DNA from 3 places in the Allobosea sp. AK1 genome. Region 3 is predicted to be linked to each of the others. Evidence: predicted binding sites of a transcription regulator. Region 3 holds the regulator's gene; each other region holds the start of a gene.
The links. Region 3 encodes LexA, which represses DNA repair genes until DNA is damaged. Its sites were predicted from a motif close to TGTTCNNNNTGTGTTCNG; they were not measured.
Positions count from the first base shown of each region.

Region 1: a site for LexA is predicted at 2,759-2,776, ahead of ruvC (crossover junction endodeoxyribonuclease RuvC). Genes of this name have one in related genera too.
Region 2: a site for LexA is predicted at 4,955-4,972, ahead of recA (recombinase RecA). Genes of this name have one in related genera too.

Region 1 is NZ_VFMG01000001.1:1,173,577-1,180,401, reverse strand. It holds gene ruvB (Holliday junction branch migration DNA helicase RuvB) at 1-930, opposite strand, end outside; gene FHT98_RS06025 (N-acetyltransferase) at 954-1,445, opposite strand; gene ruvA (Holliday junction branch migration protein RuvA) at 1,442-2,059, opposite strand; gene ruvC (crossover junction endodeoxyribonuclease RuvC) at 2,226-2,738, opposite strand; gene FHT98_RS06010 (sulfite exporter TauE/SafE family protein) at 2,902-3,681, shown strand; gene FHT98_RS06005 (YebC/PmpR family DNA-binding transcriptional regulator) at 3,803-4,549, opposite strand; gene FHT98_RS06000 (TIGR00282 family metallophosphoesterase) at 4,651-5,475, opposite strand; gene FHT98_RS05995 (5-formyltetrahydrofolate cyclo-ligase) at 5,573-6,160, opposite strand; RNA gene ssrS (6S RNA) at 6,167-6,323, opposite strand; gene ybgF (tol-pal system protein YbgF) at 6,489-6,825, shown strand, end outside.
Region 2 is NZ_VFMG01000001.1:647,886-654,710, reverse strand. It holds gene FHT98_RS03475 (cyclic nucleotide-gated ion channel) at 1-947, opposite strand, end outside; gene alaS (alanine--tRNA ligase) at 955-3,597, opposite strand; gene recA (recombinase RecA) at 3,786-4,832, opposite strand; gene cckA (cell cycle histidine kinase CckA) at 5,065-6,825, opposite strand, start outside.
Region 3 is NZ_VFMG01000001.1:4,969,166-4,975,990, forward strand. It holds gene FHT98_RS23685 (ComEC/Rec2 family competence protein) at 1-1,817, shown strand, start outside; gene lexA (transcriptional repressor LexA) at 1,811-2,518, opposite strand; gene FHT98_RS23695 (molybdopterin molybdotransferase MoeA) at 2,599-3,810, opposite strand; gene moaC (cyclic pyranopterin monophosphate synthase MoaC) at 3,810-4,292, opposite strand; gene trpC (indole-3-glycerol phosphate synthase TrpC) at 4,289-5,095, opposite strand; gene trpD (anthranilate phosphoribosyltransferase) at 5,103-6,116, opposite strand; gene FHT98_RS23715 (anthranilate synthase component II) at 6,132-6,749, opposite strand.

The sequences.
Region 1 (6,825 bases), 3.8 Mb from region 3:
CAGACGCCCGCGCGGCGTGCGCTGGATGAAGCCCTGCTGGAGCAGGAAGGGCTCGATGATCTCCTCGATGGCGTCGCGCGGCTCGGAGAGCGAGGCGGCGATGGTCTCGATTCCGACCGGGCCGCCGCCGAAATTGATCGCGACGGTGGTAAGATAGCGCCGGTCCATCTGGTCGAGGCCGATGGCGTCGACGTCGAGCAGCGAGAGCGCCTTGTCGGCGACCTTGCGGGTGACGATCGGGTCGCCGTCGACGATGGCGAAGTCGCGGACGCGGCGCAGCAGGCGCCCGGCGATGCGCGGCGTGCCGCGGGAGCGCTTGGCGATCTCGTTGGCGCCGTCGTCCGACATCGGGACGCCGAGCACACGGGCGCCGCGGGCGACGATGCCCTGCAACTCCTCGACCGTATAGAATTGCAGGCGGATCGGGATGCCGAAGCGGTCCCGCAAGGGCGTGGTCAAAAGGCCGGCGCGGGTGGTGGCGCCGACGAGGGTGAACTTGGGCAGGTCGATCTTGACCGAGCGCGCCGCCGGGCCTTCGCCGATGATCAGGTCGAGCTGGTAGTCCTCCATCGCCGGATAGAGAATTTCCTCGACGGCCGGGTTGAGGCGGTGGATCTCGTCGATGAAGAGCACGTCGCGCTCTTCGAGATTGGTGAGCTGGGCGGCGAGGTCGCCGGCCTTGGCGATCACGGGACCGGAGGTCGAGCGGAAATTGACGCCGAGCTCGCGCGCGACGATCTGCGCCAGCGTCGTCTTGCCGAGGCCGGGCGGGCCGACGAAGAGGACGTGGTCGAGCGCGTCGCCACGGCTCTTGGCCGCGTTGATGAAGACCTGGAGATTGGCGCGCGCCGCTGCCTGGCCGGTGAAATCGGACAGCGACAGCGGCCGCAGCGAGGTCTCGCTGTCGTCGTCGCGGCGTTCGGCCGTCATCAGGCCGGAGCGCTTGGGGTCGCTCACAGCGCGATCTCCAGCTCGATGGCGTCGTGGATCGGAATGTCCTTGTACCCTGTCTTGATGATGCCAGGCACGACCGAGCGATAGGCGTCGATCGCTTCCAGATAAAGCCCCGAGAGGCGGAAGCCGCGGCGCTGGTAGAAGGTCATGCCGGGCATGTTGTCATTGGTGAGCATGGCTTTCAGTTTTCCGGCGCCGGCCTTGCGTGCCGCGAAGATCACGGCGTCCAGCATGCGGATGGCGACGCCTTCGCCCGGCTTCAACGAATGGAGTGCGCAGAGATAGGCGCTGTCGCCCCGCACCGTCCAGCTCGCCAGCGCGGCGGTCTTGCCCGAGCTGTCGAACAGGCCGAGCGCATCGATCTCGGCGACGTCGTAGACATGCAGGCCGATCATCATGCTGTGCGAGCCCCAGCTCGCCAGCATGATGCGGCAGAGCTCGGTCTTGTCGGTCACGACGCGCAATTGAAGCTCGTCGGGCGCTTCGCTCACTTCGCCAGTTCCTTCAGGCCCAGCTTGATGAGCTGGGCCGTGCCGGCCCCATCGCCGGCGGCCTTGGCGGCAGCCGCCACGGCAGCCACCGCCTGCGCCTGAGGATAGCCGAGATTGGCGAGCGCCGACACCGCGTCGGCGATCGGCTGCGGCAGCTTCCTGTCCTCCAGCGCGCCCGCGAGCTGCGCCACGCCCGGATCGATATGGCCGAAGGCCGGGGCCTTGTCCTTGAGCTCGGCGCAGAGGCGTTGCGCGAGCTTGGGGCCGACGCCGGGGGCGCGCGCGATCGCGGCCTTGTCGTTGGTGGCGATGGCGGTGGCCAGCCCGCCCGGATCGAGCGTCGAGAGGATGGCGAGCGCGACCTTGGCGCCGACGCCCTGCACGACCTGCATCAGGCGGAACCAGTCGCGCTCATTGTCGGACATGAAGCCGTAGAGGCGGATCGCATCCTCGCGGACATGGGTCTCGATCGAGAGCGCGGCGGCCTCGCCCGGCTGGGGAAGGCGCTGGAGCGTGCGCGCCGAGCACTGCACGACATAGCCGACGCCCTGCACGTCGATGATGACGTGGTCCTCACCATAAGAATCGATCAGGCCCTTGAGCTTGCCGATCATCGATTTTCTCCACGAGTCATCCCGGGCGACCGTAGGGAGACCCGGGATCCATTCCGGAACATGTCTCGGTGAGGTTCCGGAATGGATCCCGGATCTTCGCTTCGCTCCGTCCGGGATGACCCACGCGAGGGAGTGTCGCGAAAAATGTCGCTCGGCAGCATGAGGCTCATGATGCCTTCATCTGCGCGACCAGCGCCTTCATGCCGCGATGCTGGGCGTGGCAGATCGCTACGGCGAGCGCGTCCGCCGCGTCGGCCGATGAGGTCTCGGCCTTCGGCAGGAGCACGCGAATCATCGCCTGGACCTGCTTCTTGTCGGCATGGCCGACGCCGACCACGGTCTTCTTGACGAGGTTGGCCGCGTATTCCGCGACATCGAGTCCGGCGAGCGCCGGCACGACCAGTGCGATGCCGCGGGCCTGGCCGAGCTTCAGCGCCGATTGCGGGTCGCGGTTGATGAAAGTCTCCTCGACGGCCGCCTCGTGCGGGCGATGCGCGGCGAGGACCTTGTTCAGGCCCTCGTGCAATTGCCGCAGGCGCTGGCCGAGCGGCAGCGCGCCGTCGCTCTCGACGCAGCCGCAGGCGACGAAGGAGAGCTTGCTGCCTTCAGAGACGACGATGCCCCAGCCGGTCTTCCGGAGGCCGGGGTCGATGCCGAGGATGCGAATCGGGGGTGCCATGTCGGGTTCAACCTAGCGGATGTTTCGGATTTGTCCCGCGCCGAGACAGGCCGCGCGATGGGGCTGGATGAATTCCCCTGATCGATGACATCAAAAAGGAAAGTTGTTCTTGCCGCCCGCCCGTGGGCATGGTTCGCCGCATCTTTCTTCCTCAGCCGGTGCCATGTCCTTCAACCTGTCTTCCTTCATGCCGGGCCTCACCGCCGATGGCATCGCCGTCCTGCTGGCTGCAACGCTGCTCGGCGGGCTGGTGCGTGGCTTCACCGGCTTCGGCTTCGCGATGGTGTTCATGCCGCTGGCCTCGATGATCCTCGGGCCGGTCGCGGCGCTCGGCCTGATCTGGTTCATCGATCTGCCCTTCGCGCTGCCGATCGCGGCGCGCAGCGCCAAGACGGCGGAATGGCGCGAAATCCTGCCGCTGCTGCTGACCGCGACGCTCGCTCTGCCGGCCGGAATCTGGCTGCTGATCTGGCTCGACCGCGAGACGATGCGCTGGGTGCTCGCTCTGCTCGTGCTCAGTGCGGTGGGCCTGATGGCCTCGGGCTGGCGCTATCACGGGCGGCCGACGATCCCGCTCTCGCTCGGGGTGGGCGCCCTGTCGGGGCTGTTCAACGGCATGGCCTCGATCGGCGGCATGCCGCTCGCGGTGTTCTGGCTCGGCGCGCAGCGCAACGACCGGCACAAGACGCGGGCCAACATGCAGGCCTTCTTCGGCGTCTCGACGCTGATCAGCGGCACGGTCCTGTGGTGGAAGGGCATCCTGACCGGTGGGGCCTTGATGATGGCGGTGCCGCTCTTCGCGATCTACGGCGTCGGGCTCTGGGCCGGCACGCATGGCTTCCGGCTGGCTTCGGAGCAAACGTTCCGGCGCGGCGCCTATCTGGTGATCTTCCTGAGCGCGCTGATCAGCCTGCCGCTCTGGGACGCGGTGATCGGGCGGTGATCAAGGCCGTCATGCTCGGGCTTGACCCGAGCATCTCGTCGCAGGGAGGCTCGGAAGCCTCATCCGGCCAGAGATTCTCGGGTCTGCGCTTCGCTACGCCCGAGAATGACGCGCTCTGAAATCACGCGCTGAGCTTGGCCATGATGTCGTCGGCGATCTCGAAATTGGCGAAGACGTTCTGGACGTCGTCGTCGTTGTCGAGCGCTTCCATCAAACGCATCATCGAGGCGGCTTTTTCCTCGTCGAGCGGGGCCGTCGTCGTCGGGCGCCAGACCGGCTTGGCCGAGGCGGGCGCGCCGAGTGCTGCCTCAAGCGCCTTGGAGACTTCGTTCAGGGCGTCGAAGGCGCAGAGGATGGTGTGGCCGTTCTCGTCCGAGATCACGTCGTCGGCCCCGGCCTCGATCGCGGCTTCCATCACCGTGTCGGCATCGCCGGCCTCCGGCGGATAGCTGATCTCGCCGACGCGGTTGAACATGAAGGAGACCGAGTTGCTCTCGCCCAGCGCGCCGCCCGACTTGGTGAAGTAGGAGCGCACGGCGGAAGCGGTGCGGTTGCGATTGTCGGTCAGCGCCTCGACGATGACGGCGGTGCCGCCGGGGCCGTAGCCCTCGTAACGGACCTCGTCGTAGTTGTCGCCCTCGCCGCCGGCGGCCTTGTTGATGGCGCGCTGGATGTTGTCCTTCGGCATGTTCTCGGCGCGCGCGGCAAGCACCGCCATGCGCAGGCGCGGGTTCATGTTGATGTCGGGCATGCCCATCTTGGCGGCGACGGTGATTTCGCGGGCCAGTTTCGAGAACAGTTTCGAGCGCACGGCATCCTGCTTGCCCTTGCGATGCATGATGTTCTTGAACTGTGAATGGCCGGCCATGGGAGCTCGTTACCTTCGAAGGTTGCGGCGGAAAGCGCTGGAAGCCGGCCTTATAGGCGCCGGCTCCGCCCGCGTGCAAGCGCTGCGCGCGCCGGAAAGCGTCAGGAAATCCAGGCGTCCGGCACGGCCTGGCTGAGATGCGGGCCGACGCGAACGGCCCAGACCGCTTTCGCCAGGCCGGTGGCATCGTCGATATCGACCGCGACGCCCGAGAGCGTGCCTTCGCCCGTCGCCGGCTCGAGGCGGGCGCCCGGCACCTTCTGCAGGAAGCGGCGGATCGGCTCGTCCTTCTGCATGCCGAGCACGGAATCATAGTCGCCGCACATGCCGGCATCGGACTGATAGGCGGTGCCGCCGGGCAGGATGCGGGTATCCGAGGTCGGTGCATGGGTATGGGTGCCGACAACGAGGCTGGCGCGGCCGTCGAGGAAATAGGCCATGGCCTGCTTCTCGCTGGTCGCCTCGGCATGGACGTCGACGATCACGGCATCGGCGATTTCGCCGAGCGGGCAGGCGGAGAGCTCGCGCTCCATCGCGGCGAAGGGGTCGTCGAGCGGGTCCATGAACAGCCGGCCCATGACGTTGACGACCAGGACGCGGGCGCCGTTGCGGGCCTCGATCACGGTGGCGCCGCGACCGGGCGTGCCGGGCGGATAATTCGCCGGGCGGATCAGCCGGTCCTGCCGGGTGATGAAGACGAGCGCCTCGCGCTGGTCCCAGGAATGATTGCCGAGCGTGACGACATCGGCGCCGGCGGCGAGGATCTCGTCGCAGATCGCCTCGGTGATGCCGAAGCCGCCGGCCGAGTTCTCGCCGTTGATGACGACGCAGTCGAGCTTCCAGGCTTCGCGCAGCGCGGGCAGCCGCTCCTGGACCGCAATCCGGCCGGGGCGGCCGACGATGTCACCGAGGAAGAGAAGACGCATGGAACCGACCTGAAAACTGCGAAGGCTTTCTCCCTCGCGCGAAGGCGCGAGGGAATCAACCGCAGCAGAAGAACTTCCACGCGAAGGCGGGCGGGAATCAGCCGCAGCGAAGGGTTTCGCGCTCCGTCACGATCCAGTCGAGGCGCCGGTCATGCGGCTCGTCGGGCACCGCGTCGATCTCCTGCGCGCCATATCCGATGCCGATGCTGACGGTTGGGCCGAGTTCGGAGAGCGCCCGATCGTAATAGCCCTTGCCGTAGCCGATGCGGTAGCCGCGCCGGTCGAAGGCGGCGAGCGGCACGAGCAGGATCGCGGGCTTCAGCTCCGGCTGGTCGGGGGCGGGGACGAGCGTGCCGAAGCCGCCGGGCACGATCGGCTCGTAGGGCGCCCAGCGCCGGAAGATCATGTGCCTGTCGACGATGGCGGGCAGGCAGAGCGGCAGGCCGCGCTCATGCAGGGCTTCGAGGATCGGACGGGGATCGGCTTCCGAGCGCATCGGCCAATAGGCCGAAACCGGGCCGGCACTTCCCCTCCAGACCGGAAGATTCAGAACCTGCGCGGCGATCTCGACGTCCCATTCGAGCCGATTGTCGAGGTCGAGCGCGTCGCGGCGCGCCAGCGCCTCCGTGCGGAGGGCGGCCTTGCGCGGGGAGGGCGGAGCGTGCGTGCCGGGCGTCATCGTCATGAAGGTTGCGGAGCCACCTTGGCCGTGGAGTTTTGAATCCCGGGACACCTACAGAGTAGGTGGGCGCCGTGTGTCCGGTTCCAAGGGATCCGGACAGGGACAGCTCCCTAGGGAGTCGTATGGGCCCGGGGAATGCTGTCTCGCACGCACCAGGCAGCCCCGCTCCGCTTATTTAGGGAAGCTGCCGGCAAAGCGCCAGTGGTACTTTATGCGTTTGCGCATGGCGCGCCCTCCGGCTGGGCCGAACGTGAAAAGCGTTCATATTTTGGCCGTGGTGAGCTGATGGTATAGAGACAGCGCGCGACATGTACGGAAACCGGTTTCAGCGATGCTTCGTTCTCTCCTAGCCCGCCATCTCTCCCGCCCGGGACTGGCCGCGTTGGCGTTGTCCGCCGTGCTTGCCGGTGGCGCCGTGCCGGCCTCGGCACAGGATGCCGCCGATCTGCTGGTCCGCACGACGCGCCTCGAGAACCAGTTGCGCCAGATGTCCGGCCAGATCGAGCAGCTCCAGTTCGAGAATCGGCGCTTGTCCGAGCAGCTCCGCAAATTCCAGGAAGACGTCGATTTCCGCCTGAACGAAAAGGGCGGTGGCGGGCGTCCGAATTCGGCTGCGCCCGGACCGACAGGGGCGCCTCCCGCAGGCGCCGCGCCGCAGCGGCATCGCC
Region 2 (6,825 bases), 4.3 Mb from region 3:
ACCTCGACCTCGCCGCTGGCGATGAAATACAGTGCCCGGCCGGGCTCGCCCTGATGCATGATGACGGCGCCGCTGCGCACCGTCTGGGCGCGCAGGAATTGCATTACGGCGGCGATTTCGTTCGCATCCAGCGCGCCGAACAGCGGCACGCGCGCGATCATGCTCCAGGTGACCACGAATTCGCGCCGATGGATCTCCTGTGCGAAGGCGGTGGCGACGATGCCGACCGGCAGGGCGAGCATGACGAGGCCGAGCACCGCGGTGACGGCCGCCACCGCCTTGCCGGCTGCCGTGACCGGGAAGACATCGCCGTAACCGACCGTGGTCAGGGTGATGATCGCCCACCACATCGCATCGGGGATGGTGCCGAACTTGTCGGGCTGGGCCTCGTGCTCGACCAGATGCATCGCGCTCGCCGCCACCAGCATCACGCCCATCAGGATGACGAAGCAGGCGACCAGCGCCTTGCGCTCGGAGGCCAGCGCTGCGGCGAGCGAGGCCATGCCGGGTGAATAGCGGCCGAGCTTGAAGAAGCGCAGTAGCCGCAGCAGCAGCAGGATCCTGATCTCGTCGAAGCCGATGAGACTGGCGGCGAGCGGCAGGATCGCGAGCAGATCGATGATGGCTGGGACGGAGCGGAGATAGTCGAGCCGCGCCCGTGTCGCGCTCAGGCCGCGATAGCGGGCATGCTCGGGCGTGATCCAGATGCGGATGGCATATTCGAGGGTGAAGACCGCGAGCGAGGCGCGCTCTAGCAGGTCGAAACCGGGGCCGAAGCGGGCGGCGAGCGTGGGAACGGATTCCAGCACGATCGCCAGCACGTTGGCTGAGATCAGCGCGACCAGCGCCCGGTGGATTACGGTGGCGACGAGATCATCGCCGGCACCATGATCGAACCACAGGTGAACCTGCCGCCGCCAGCCCTGTTCAGGCGTGGCGGCGGCCATATCCCTGTCAGCCCATCGCAGCCGCGACGGCATCGAGCGCGGCTTGCGCCTTGCTGCCGTCCGGCCCACCGGCCTGGGCCATGTCGCGGCGTCCGCCACCGCCCTTGCCGCCGAGCTGCTCGGAGGCCGCGCGGACCAGTGCGACCGCGTCGAAACGCTCGGTCAGGTCGGGCGTGACGCCGACGACAACGCCGGCCTTGCCGTCATCGGCCACACCAACGATGGCGACGACGCCGGAGCCGACGCGGGCCTTGGCCTCGTCGGCGAGGCTCTTCAGGTCCTTCATCTCGACACCGGTGACGGCGCGGGCCAGCAGCTTGGCGCCCGCGATCTCCTGGATGGGCTCCTCGGCCGCACCGCCGCCACCCATGGCGAGCTTCTTGCGAGCCTCGGTCAGTTCGCGGTCGAGCTTGCGGCGTTCCTCGATCAGCGCGGCCAGACGGTTGCCGGCCTCGGCGGCGGGGACCTTGAGCAGGCTCGCCAGCCCGTTGAGCAGGCGCGATTCCTCGTTGAGGCGCAGGCGGGCCCCATTACCCGTCATGGCTTCGAGGCGGCGCACGCCGGCCGCGACGGCACCTTCGCCAACGATGCTGACGAGACCGATATCGCCGGTGCGCGCGGCATGGGTGCCGCCGCAGAGCTCGACCGAATAGGCGCGGCCGGCCGGGTTGGTGCCCATCGCGACGACGCGGACCTCGTCGCCGTATTTCTCGCCGAAGAGAGCGCGTGCACCCGAGGCGATGGCCTCGTCGACGCTCATCAGGCGGGTCGTGACCGGCTCGTTCTGGAGGATGATCGCGTTGGCGATCTCCTCGACCTCGCGCAATTCCTCGGCGCTGATCGGCTTTGGATGCGAGAAATCGAAGCGCAGGCGATCGGCCGAGACCAGCGAGCCCTTCTGCGCGACATGGTCGCCGAGGACGAGGCGCAGCGCCTCGTGCAGCAGATGCGTCGCCGAATGGTTGGCGCGGATCGCGGAACGGCGCTCATGGTCGACGACGAGCTCGACGGCGGCGCCGAGCTTCAACTCGCCTTCCTTGACCGTGATGCTGTGGGCGAAGACGTCGCCGAGCTTCTTCTGGACGTCGGAAACCTCGACCAGCGCGCCCGGCGCCTTCGCCACGCCGGCATCGCCGACCTGGCCGCCGGATTCGCCGTAGAACGGCGTCTGGTTGACCAGCATGAAGCCACTCTCGCCGGCCTTCAGCGCGGGAACCTCGGCATTGTCGCGGATCAGCGCGGTGACCACGCCCTCGGCAATCTCGGTGTCGTAGCCGAGGAACTCGGTGGCGCCGACCTTGTCGCGCAGCGGGAACCAGAGCGCCTCGGTCGCGGCCTCGCCGGTGCCGGCCCAGGCGGCGCGCGCCTTGGCCTTCTGCTGCTGCATGGCGGCGTCGAAGCCCTCGGTATCGACCGTGATCTCGCGGGCGCGCAGCGCGTCCTGCGTCAGGTCGAGCGGGAAGCCGTAGGTGTCGTAGAGCGTGAAGGCGACGTCGCCCTTGAGGCTCTGGCCGGCGGTCAGGTCCTTCGAGGCGTCGTCGAGCAGGGTGAGGCCGCGCGCCAGCGTGGTGCGGAAGCGGGTCTCCTCCAGCTTCAGCGTCTCGGTGATCAGCGCTTCGGCACGCAGCAGTTCGGGATAGGCGCGGCCCATCTCGCGGGTCAGCGCCGGGACGAGCTTGTGGAGCAGCGGCTCCTTGGCACCGAGGAGCTGCGCATGGCGCATGCCGCGACGCATGATCCGGCGCAGCACATAGCCGCGGCCCTCGTTCGACGGCAGCACGCCGTCGGCGATCAGGAAGGCCGAGCAGCGCAGATGGTCGGCGATGACGCGGTGGCTCGCCTTCATCGGCCCGTCCGGATCGACCGAGGTCAGGTCGGCGATGGCCGTGATCAGGGCGCGGAACAGGTCGATATTGTAGTTGTCATGCGTGCCCTGGAGCACGGCCGCGATGCGCTCCAGCCCCATGCCGGTGTCGATCGAGGGGCGAGGCAGGTTGGTGCGGATGCCACCCGCGGCCTCCTCGTACTGCATGAACACGAGATTCCAGATCTCGATGAAGCGATCGCCATCCTCCTCGGCCGAGCCGGGCGGGCCGCCCCAAATATGGTCGCCATGGTCGTAGAAGATCTCGGAGCAGGGGCCGCAGGGACCGGTATCGCCCATCCGCCAGAAATTATCCGAGGTCGCGATGCGGATGATCTTGTCGTCGGTCAGGCCGGCGATCTTCTTCCAGAGAGCGTGCGCCTCGTCGTCCTCGGAGTAGACGGTGACCGTCAGCTTGTCCTTGGGCAGGCCGAATTCGCGGGTGACCAGGGTCCAGGCGTGATGGATCGCCTGTTCCTTGAAATAGTCGCCGAAGGAGAAATTCCCCAACATCTCGAAGAAGGTGTGATGGCGCGCGGTATAGCCGACATTGTCGAGGTCGTTGTGCTTGCCGCCGGCACGGACGCATTTCTGGGCGGTGGTGGCACGCGAATACGGGCGCTTCTCCTGGCCGGTGAAGACGTTCTTGAACTGCACCATGCCCGAATTGGCGAACATCAGCGTCGGGTCGTTGCGCGGCACGAGCGGGCTCGACGGCACGATCTCGTGGCCCTGGGACTTGAAGTAGTCGAGGAAGGTCGACCGGATATCGTTGACGCCGCTCATCGCTCTTTTGCGCTCTGATCTGGGGCAGGAGGCCGGGCGCGCCCGGCAGGAAGGACCGGTTCTAGTCAGGCGGCTTGCCGCTGTCCAGAAAGCTTGACGCAGCGCACACCGGGCAAGGCCTTATCCGCAAACGAAAAGGGCGGCCCGAAGGCCGCCCGCGTCTTCGTCCTGGACAGTGCAGGCCGCGATCAGGCCTCGCCTTCGTCGAGATCGTCCGCGGTCGGGTCCGCCTGATCGAGGATGCGGTCGGCGACGAGGCCGGAATTCTGGCGGATCGTAGCCTCGATCTTGGCTGCCAGGTCAGGGTTGTTCTTGAGGAAGGTCTTGGCGTTCTCGCGGCCCTGGCCGAGGCGCTGGCTGTCGAAGGAGAACCAGGCGCCAGCCTTCTCGACCATGCCGGCCTTGACGCCGAGATCGATCAGTTCGCCGACCTTGGAGATGCCCTCGCCGAACATGATGTCGAACTCGACCTGCTTGAAGGGCGGCGCGACCTTGTTCTTGACGACCTTGACGCGGACCTGGTTGCCGGTCGCCTCGTCGCGCTCCTTCAGCGTCGAGACGCGGCGGATGTCGAGGCGCACGGAGGCGTAGAACTTCAGTGCGTTGCCGCCGGTGGTGGTCTCCGGGGAACCGTACATCACGCCGATCTTCATGCGGATCTGGTTGATGAAGATGACCATGCAGTTCGAGCGCGAGATCGAGGCGGTGAGCTTGCGCAGGGCCTGGCTCATCAGGCGGGCCTGCAGGCCGGGCTGGACATCGCCCATCTCGCCCTCGATCTCGGCGCGGGGCGTGAGCGCGGCGACGGAGTCGATGACCAGCACGTCGATGGCGCCGGAGCGGACGAGGGTATCGGTGATCTCGAGCGCCTGCTCGCCGGTATCGGGCTGCGAGATCAGCAGGTCGTCGAGATTGACGCCGAGCTTGCGGGCATAGACCGGATCGAGCGCGTGCTCGGCATCGACGAAAGCGCAGACGCCACCCTTCTTCTGGGCCTCGGCGATGGTGTGCAGCGCCAGCGTGGTCTTGCCGGAGGATTCCGGTCCGTAGATCTCGACGATGCGGCCCTTGGGCAGGCCGCCGACGCCGAGCGCGATGTCGAGGCCGAGCGAACCCGTGGAGATGGTCTCGATCTCGATCGACGGCGAGTTCTTGCCGAGCCGCATGATCGAACCCTTGCCGAAGGCGCGTTCGATCTGGGAGAGCGCTGCATCGAGCGCCTTGGCCTTGTCCATCGAGGAGCCTTCCACGAGTTTGAGATTCGCCTGATTCACGGTTCGGGCTCCTTATGGCAGGGCGACGGGGACATCTCAATGCGTCTTGACATGAGGATGGTCACGCTTTGTTCTTGTTCGCAAGTTCTTTTTTTGTTCTCGGTGTCAGTTTTTGTCAGGAGGGGTGTCAGGAGCTGTCACGGGCAGGGCGGCCACAGCGGAGTACGGCGCCCGAATGCGGGCGCCGTCGGCCTCAGCCCATCGCCGCCTTCACGGTCTCGACGAGCTGCTTCATCGTGAAGGGCTTGGGCAGGAAGTGGAATTCCTCGCCCTCGGGCAGGTTCTTGCGGAAGGCCTCCTCGGCATAGCCGGAGACGAAAACGACCTTGGTGTCCGGGTTGCGCTTGCGGAGTTCGCCGAGCAGCGTCGGGCCGTCCATCTCCGGCATCACCACGTCGGAGACGACGAGGTCGATCTTGCCGTCGTTCTGCAGGAAGAGATCGAGCGCCTCGACGCCCGAGGCTGCCTCGTGGACGGTATAGCCGCGCGAGACCAGCATGCGGGCGTTGAGCGCGCGCACCGCATCCTCGTCCTCGACCAGCAGGATGACGCCGGCGCCGGTATGATCGGCGGCGAGCTTCTTCGGCGCTTCCTTGGCCGCGGCCTCGGCGGCGATCTCCTCCTGGCTCGGGACATGGCGCGGCAGGAAGATGCGGAAATTCGTGCCCTTGCCGATGGTCGAGTCGACGAAGACATAGCCGCCGGTCTGCTTGACGATGCCATAGACCATCGAGAGGCCGAGGCCGGTGCCCTTGCCGACCTCCTTGGTGGTGAAGAAGGGCTCGAAGATCTTGTCGAGATATTCCTGCGGGATGCCGGTGCCGCTGTCCTCGACCTCCAGCAGGACGTAGTCGTCGGCGGGCAGGGCGTCCTGGCCGAAGGAGGCGCAGTCCTCGCGGGTGACGTTGCGGGTGCGCACCGCGAGCTTGCCGCCATCTGGCATCGCGTCACGGGCATTGACGGCGAGGTTGACGATGACCTGTTCGAGCTGGCCGAGATCGGCCTTGACCGGCCAGAGGTCGCGGCCCTGGCGGACGTCGAGCGTGACCTTGTCGGCGACGACGCGCTTCAGCATCAGCGAGAGATCGGAGAGCACCTCGCCGAGTTCCAGTACCTGCGGGCGCAGCGTCTGGCGGCGGGAGAAGGCGAGCAGCTGCCGCACCAGCGCCGCGGCACGGTAGGCGTTCTGCTTGATCTGCATGATGTCCGGGAAGGACGGGTCGGTCGGCCGGTGGCTCGCCAGCAGGAACTCGGAGGCGTTGATGATGACCTGCAGCACGTTGTTGAAGTCGTGCGCGATGCCGCCGGCGAGTTGGCCGACCGCCTGCATCTTGCCGGCCTGGTCCATGTTGTCGCGCAGCTTGCGCTCGGCCGTGGTCTCCAGCGCGTAGACGATGGCGCGCTCGCCGTCGCCGCCTTCGGTGCCGGCGACCGGGGTGAGGTAGAGCTTGGCCGAGCGGCCATCCTCGCCGGCGAGCGCCAGATCGAGCGGGGCGCCACCCGAGCGCCCGGCCACCACCTCTGCCAGCGCCGCATCGAGGCCGGCACCGGAAGCGACGAGGTCGTGGATGGTCTGCGGCCGCAGGCCCGCCGGGATCAGGCGGGCGAAGGCGGCGTTGGAATGCAGGATGGCGCCGGTCTCGTCGATGGTAGCGATCGCCATCGGCGTCGAATGGAAGAAGCGGGCGAAGCGGACCTCGGCGTCGCTGCCGCCATCGGAGCCGGCCTCGCCGGCCGTGCGGTTGAGGACGAGGGTGCGCGAGGGGCCGGCGCGGCCATCCTGCCCGAAGGCAACCTGATGGTGCAGGCGCACGGGCAGGGGCGCGCCGTTGCGGCGCTTCAGATCGACATCGAGAACTTCGACGCGGACATCGCCGGGCTGGCCGCGGATCGCCTGGAGCAGGGCGGCGGCGGAGGGCGTGCAGACATCGTCGAGATGCAGGCCGCCGGAGCC
Region 3 (6,825 bases):
GGCTCGTGCTGCTGGTGACGGAGATCGCCAATGTGCCGGCTGACCAGCGTCCGAAGCGCGTCCGCGTCAATATTCGGCAAGGCTCCGTGGCACCGGGCGACCATATCATTGCCACGGCGCGCCTGCTGCCGCCGCCCGGACCGGCGCGGGCCGGCGGCTATGATTTCGGCCGTGATGCCTTCTTCCGCGGGATCGGCGCCGTCGGCAGCATCTCCGGCAAGATCGCGCTCGCGCCCGCGCCCCATCCGATGCCGACGCGCCTTGCGATCGATGTGATGATCGACCGCGCCCGCAACGCGCTGACGAAGCGCATCGCCGAGGTCGGAGGCGGGCAGGGCGGGGCGGTCGCCGCGGCGCTCGTCACCGGCAAGCGCGGCCTGATCACCGAAGCGACGAACAACGACCTGCGCGCTGCCGGCATCTATCACATCGTCTCCATCTCGGGCCTGCACATGGTGCTCGCCGCCGGCACGATCTTCTGGCTGGTCCGGGCGCTGCTGGTCCTGTCGCAGACGGTGGCGCTGCACTGGCCGGTCAAGAAGATCGCGGCGGCAGCGGCGATGCTCGGCGCGACCGCCTATTGCATCTTTTCCGGGGGCGATGTCGCGACCGAGCGCTCGCTGATCATGACGCTGGTCATGCTCGGCGCGATCCTCGTCGATCGCGCCGCGCTCAGCATGCGCAATCTTGCGCTGGCCGCCATGATCGTGCTGCTGCGCGAGCCGGAGGCCTTGCTCGGGCCGAGCTTCCAGATGTCCTTCGGTGCGGTCGCGGCGCTGATCGCCTTCGCGGAACGCTGGGAAGGGCGAAGCCGCACCGAGCCGCCGCGCGTGTTGCCCTGGCCGCTCGGAGCCGTTTGGACGGCGGCGCTCGGCATCCTCGTCACCACCATGCTGGCCACCGCCGCGACGGCGCCCTTCGGAGCCTATCACTTCCAGACCTTCAATCCCTTCGGCCTGCTCGGCAACGCCATGGCGCTGCCCTTCGTCTCGCTCTTCGTCATGCCGGCGGCGGTGTTCGGCGTGCTCGCCTATCCGTTCGGGCTGGACTGGCCGGCCTGGGCCTTGATGGGGCTCGCCTCCGACGTCGTCCTCAAGGTGGCGCATTGGGTCGCGGCCATCGACCATTCCACCGTGACGGTGGCGGCTTTCGGCTCAGGCGTGCTCGCCTGCTTTGCGATGGCGCTGCTCTGGCTGACACTCTGGACCACGGCCTGGCGCTGGCTTGCGGCCCTGCCGCTGATCCTCGGCGTCGCGATTGCCGGCAAGCCGGAGCGGCCGGAGATCCTGATCGAGCGCGACGGCTCCGGGCTGGCGGTGCGCGGTCCCGATGGCCGCCTCGCCATCGCCGGCAAGCCCAGCCGCTTCGTCCTGCAGCAATGGCTCGCCGCCGATGGCGACAGCCGCTCGCCCGACGATCCCAGCTTGCGCGCCGGCATCGCCTGCGACCGGCTGGCATGCGTTGCGCAGACCGCCGACAAGCGCACGATCTCCTATACGCGCGAGCGACTCGCCATCATCGAGGATTGCCAGCGCGCCGACCTCGTCGTGACCGCCATCCCCTGGGGCGGCACCTGCAAGGCCAGGCTGGTCGAGCGCATGACGCTATCGCGCGACGGCGCGACCTCGCTCTACCGGACGGCGTCGGGATGGAGCAGCCATATCGCGGAGCAGTCCGGCAGCGAGCGGCCTTGGAGCCGCCGGCGCGAGCGGCGCCTGACGGAGCCAGGCACGCGTCCCACCAATCAGTCGGTCACCGCACAGCCCGCACCGGCCGCCGACAACGAAGCCGAGGCCGACACCGAACGCCTTCAGTAGCGCCGCATCAGATTGACCAGCCGGCCCTGGATCTTGACCCGGTCAGGGCCGAGCACACGGGTCTCGTAGGCCGGGTTCGCCGCTTCGAGCGCGATCGAGGAGCCGCGCTTGCGCAGGCGCTTCAGCGTCGCTTCCTCGTCATCGATCAACGCCACGACGATGTCGCCGGTATTGGCCGTGTCCTGCCTGCGGATGACGACGGTGTCGCCGTCGAGAATGCCGGCCTCGACCATCGAATCGCCGCGCACTTCCAGCGCGTAATGCTCGCCGGAGCCGAGCATGTCCGGCGGCAGCGAGACGGTGTGGCTGCGGCTCTGGATCGCCGAGATCGGCGTGCCCGCCGCGATGCGGCCCATCACCGGGATGGCGATGGAATGCCGGCTGTCGTCCTCGGCAGGGCGCGGCTTGGCCATGCTGGGCTGTGAGCCCAGGCCGCCCTGGACGATGGCCGGGCTGAAGCGCGGACGCGCCTGAGGCGCGCCGAGCCCGTCCGGCATCTTGATGACTTCGAGCGCACGCGCCCGGTTCGGCAGGCGGCGGATGAAGCCGCGCTCCTCCAGGGCCATGATCAGGCGGTGAATGCCGGATTTCGAGCGCAGGTCGAGCGCATCCTTCATCTCGTCGAAGGAGGGCGGCACGCCACTCTCGCGCAAGCGTTCCTGGATGAAGCGCAGGAGTTCATGTTGCTTGCGTGTCAGCATGGTCGCCGCCAGCCCCTCAATGCGCAGATTCGAAACAAAGCACGAACACCATACGCGTTCTGCTTGTGTTCCGCAAGCCGCTACCGCAAGGGCAGGATCCGGCAGGCCTCGCCTTTCTTCGCGGGAGCGGCATGGGCCGGGCGGATCGTCAGGGCCTGCGCCCGTGCCAACGTACCGAGCATCGAGGAATCCTGCCGGTCGAACGGCGTTGCCACCCAGCCTTCCGGCGTCAGCGTGAGCTCCGAGCGCAGGTAATCCTCGCGCTCGTCATTGCCGGGCATGTCGCGGCCGAGCAAGGCAGGGATGCTGCGGTCGCGGTCGGCGTCCGCGATGCCGAGCAGCGCCTCGATCAAGGGCAGCACGAAGAGATGGCCGCAGACGATCGAGGAGACCGGATTGCCCGGCAGCCCGACCACGACCATCCGGCCGAGCCGCCCGGTCATCATCGGCTTGCCTGGCCGCATCGCGATCTTCCAGAAGCCGAGCGCCATACCCGCTCGCGTCAGCGCTTCCTGCACGAGATCATGCGCGCCGACCGAGGCCCCGCCGAGCGTGATCAGCACATCGGCATCGGCGTCGCTCGCCCTTGCGATCTTGCTGGCGAGGTCGGCATGGTCGTCGCGGGCGATGCCGAGATCGATGACGGTGCCGCCGGCCTTCTCGACCAGCGCGGCGAGCGAGAACGAGTTCGAGGCGACGATCTGGTCGCGGCCCACAGGTTCGCCCGGCGCCACCAGTTCGTCTCCGGTGGCGAGAATCGCCACCCGAGGCTTCCGCCGGACAGGCAAAGTCGGATGCCCCATCGCAGCGGCAAGGCCGAGCGCGGCACTGTCGAGCACGCGCCCGGCTTGCAGCAGCACGTCGCCTTCGTGGAAATCGAGCCCCGCAGCGCGCAGGAACTTGCCCTTCGCCGGCGGCACGCGGACCTGGATCACCGGGCCGCCGACGCCGTCGGCATCCTCCTGCATCAGGACGGTGTCGGCACCTTCAGGCATCGGCGCGCCGGTAAAGATGCGGACGGCCTGTCCCGGCCCGACCGATCCATCGAAGGCCCGGCCGGCAGCGGATTCGCCGATGACAGTGAGCGAAACGCCTTCCGCCATCTCGTCGCCGCGCACGGCATAGCCGTCCATGGCGGAATTGGCGAAAGGCGGCTGCGTCCTGAGTGCCTTGACCTCGCTGGCCAGCACCCGCCAGGCGCATTGTGCCAGCGGCAGGGTTTCCGCCCCGGTCGGCCCCGGAATGCTGTCGAGCAGCGCCTTGCGCGCGACGGGGACCGGAGTGAGCGCCATCAGCTAGCTTTCGCCTCGTAATCACCGGACTGGCCGCCGGATTTGTGCAGCAGGCGGATGTTCTCGATCCGCATCGCCCGGTCGACGGCCTTGACCATGTCGTAGACCGTCAGACAGGCGACGGAGACGGCGGTCAGCGCCTCCATCTCGACGCCGGTCTGGCCCTTCATCTTCACCTCGGCCCGTACGCGTACGCCCGGCAAGGCCTCGTCGATATCGAGATCGACGGCGATCTTGCTGAGCAGCAACGGGTGACAGAGCGGGATCAGTTCATGCGTGCGCTTCGCCGCCATGATGCCGGCGAGGCGCGCGGTGCCGAGCACATCGCCCTTCTTGGCGTTGCCGTCGCGGACGATCGCGATCGTTTCCGGCGCCATCACGACTTGGCCCTCGGCGATCGCCATGCGGGTCGTCTCGGCCTTGCCGCCGACATCGACCATATGCGCCTGGCCTTGCGCGTCGAGATGGCTGAGCCGGCTCACGCCGCGACGGCCTTGCCGGTCAGCAGCGCCTGCGTCGCGGCGGTGACGTCGGCCTGCCGCATCAGGCTCTCGCCGACGAGGAAGCTGTTGACGCCGATCGGATTGAGCCGGGCGATGTCGTCATGCGTGAAGATACCGCTCTCGCTGATGACGATCCGGTCAACCGGCACGCGCGGTGCCAGCCGCTCGGTGACCGCAAGATCGACATTGAAGCTGCGCAGGTCGCGGTTGTTGATGCCGAGCATCCGGCTTTCGAGCTTCAGCGCCCGGTCGAGCTCGGCATCGTCATGGACCTCGACGAGGACGTCCATGCCGAGCTCGCGCGCGGTCTCGTTCAACGCTTTGGCGGTGGCATCGTCGACGCCGGCCATGATGATCAGGATGCAGTCGGCGCCCCAGCTGCGGGCCTCGTAGACCTGGTAGGGCTCGTAGAGGAAATCCTTGCGCAGTGCCGGCAGGCCGGCAGCCTCCCGCGCTTCGGTGAGGAATTCCGGCCGCCCCTGGAAGGACGGCGCGTCGGTCAGGACGGAGAGGCAGGCCGCGCCGCCGGCCGCATAGGCGCGGGCGAGCGAAGGCGGGTCGAAATCGGCGCGGATCAGGCCCTTGGAGGGGCTCGCCTTCTTGATCTCGGCGATCAGAGCGGGCGTGCCTTGTGCGAGCTTGCCGGCCAGCGCATCGGCAAAGCCGCGCGGCTTGGAGGCTGCATGCGCGCGGCGCTCGATCTCGGCCTGCGGGACCGCGGCCTTGGCTGCCGCGATCTCCTGGCGCTTATAGGCTTCGATCTTCGCGAGGATATCGGTCATGCCGGCCTCACGCGTTCGAGGCTTTGACGAGCGCGGCGAGCGTCGCCTTGGCCTTGCCGGAATCGAGCGCGGCCGTCGCCTGGGCGAAGCCGTCCTTCAAATCCCGGGCCTTGCCGGCGACGAGCAGTGCCGCAGCCGCATTGAAGGCAGCGATGTCGCGGAAGCCGGTCTTTTCGCCGGCGAGCACGGCGTTGAGCGCCGCCGCGTTCTCCTCCGGCGTGCCGCCGCGCAGTACTTCCGGCTTGGCGGGCTCAAGGCCGACATCGGCGGGGCTGATCGAGAAGCTTTCGATCTTGCCGTTCTCCAGCGAGACGACGCGGGTCGGGCCGGTGGTGGTGATCTCGTCGAGCCCATCCGAGCCGTGCACGGCCCAGACGCGGGTCGAGCCGAAGGAGGCGAGCACCTTGACCATCGGCTCCAGCCAGGTCTCGGAGAAGGCACCGATGAGCTGGCGTTTGGCGCCGGCCGGGTTGGAAAGCGGGCCGAGCAGGTTGAAGATCGTGCGCGTGCCGAGCTCGGTGCGTACCGGCGCGACATGGCGCATCGAGGCGTGATGCGTCGGCGCGAACATGAAGCCGACGCCGGCCTCGCGGATGCAACGCTCGGTCGCGGCCGGATCAAGCCCGACCTTGACGCCGAGCGCGGTCAGCACGTCGGCGGCCCCGGAGCGCGAGGAGGCCGCGCGGTTGCCGTGCTTGGCGACCGGCACGCCGCAGGCCGCGGTGATGATCGAGGCCAGCGTCGAGACATTGTAGGAGCCGGAGGAATCGCCGCCGGTGCCGACGATGTCGATCGCCTCAGGCGGGGCCTTGACGGTGAGCATCTTACCGCGCATCGCGCTGGCGGCGCCGGCGATCTCGTCGATCGTCTCGCCGCGAACGCGCAGCGCCATCAGGAAGGCGGCCGATTGCGCGTTGGTGACCCCGCCCGAGAGGATGGTGTCGAAGGCGTCGCGCGCTTCCTCGCGCGAGAGCGTCGCGCCGGTCGCCACCTTGGCGATGAAGGGTTTGAAATCGTCCATGGGAACTCTGCGGAATCAGGCTGAAGGGGTCAGGGCGGAGGCTTCGCGTTCGCTCTGCCACCGCTCCGCGAGGTCGAGGAAATTCCGCAGGATCGTCGCGCCATGCTCGGAAGCGATGCTCTCCGGATGGAACTGGACGCCGTGGACCGGCAGCTCCCGGTGCGAGAGCGCCATGATCAGGCCGTCATCGCTCTCCGCCTCGATCTCGAAGACATCGGGGCAGGAGGCTCGCTCGACCACGAGCGAGTGATAGCGCGTCGCCTGCAGCGGTCCGTTGATGCCGCGGAACAGCCCGCGCGCCCGGTGGCGGATCGGCGAGACCTTGCCGTGCATCGGTAGCGGCGCACGCACCACCTCGCCGCCGAAGGCCTGGCCCATCGCCTGCAGGCCGAGGCAGACGCCGAAGATCGGCTTCTTGCCCGCGCCTTCGCGGATCAGGTTCAGGCAGATTCCGGCTTCATTGGGCGTACAGGGGCCGGGCGAGAGCACGATCGCATCGTGGTCGCCGGCAAGCGCCTCGTCGACGGTGAGCGCATCGTTACGCCAGACATCGACCTCGGCGCCGAGCCCACCGATGAGGTGGACCAGGTTCCAGGTGAAGCTGTCGTAGTTGTCGATCAACAGAACGCGCATGGCCGGACCCGTGAATACGGCTTGAGGTCATGCACGTTCGGGGGCGGGGTGGTCAAGTTTCGCGCGGCCGAATGAC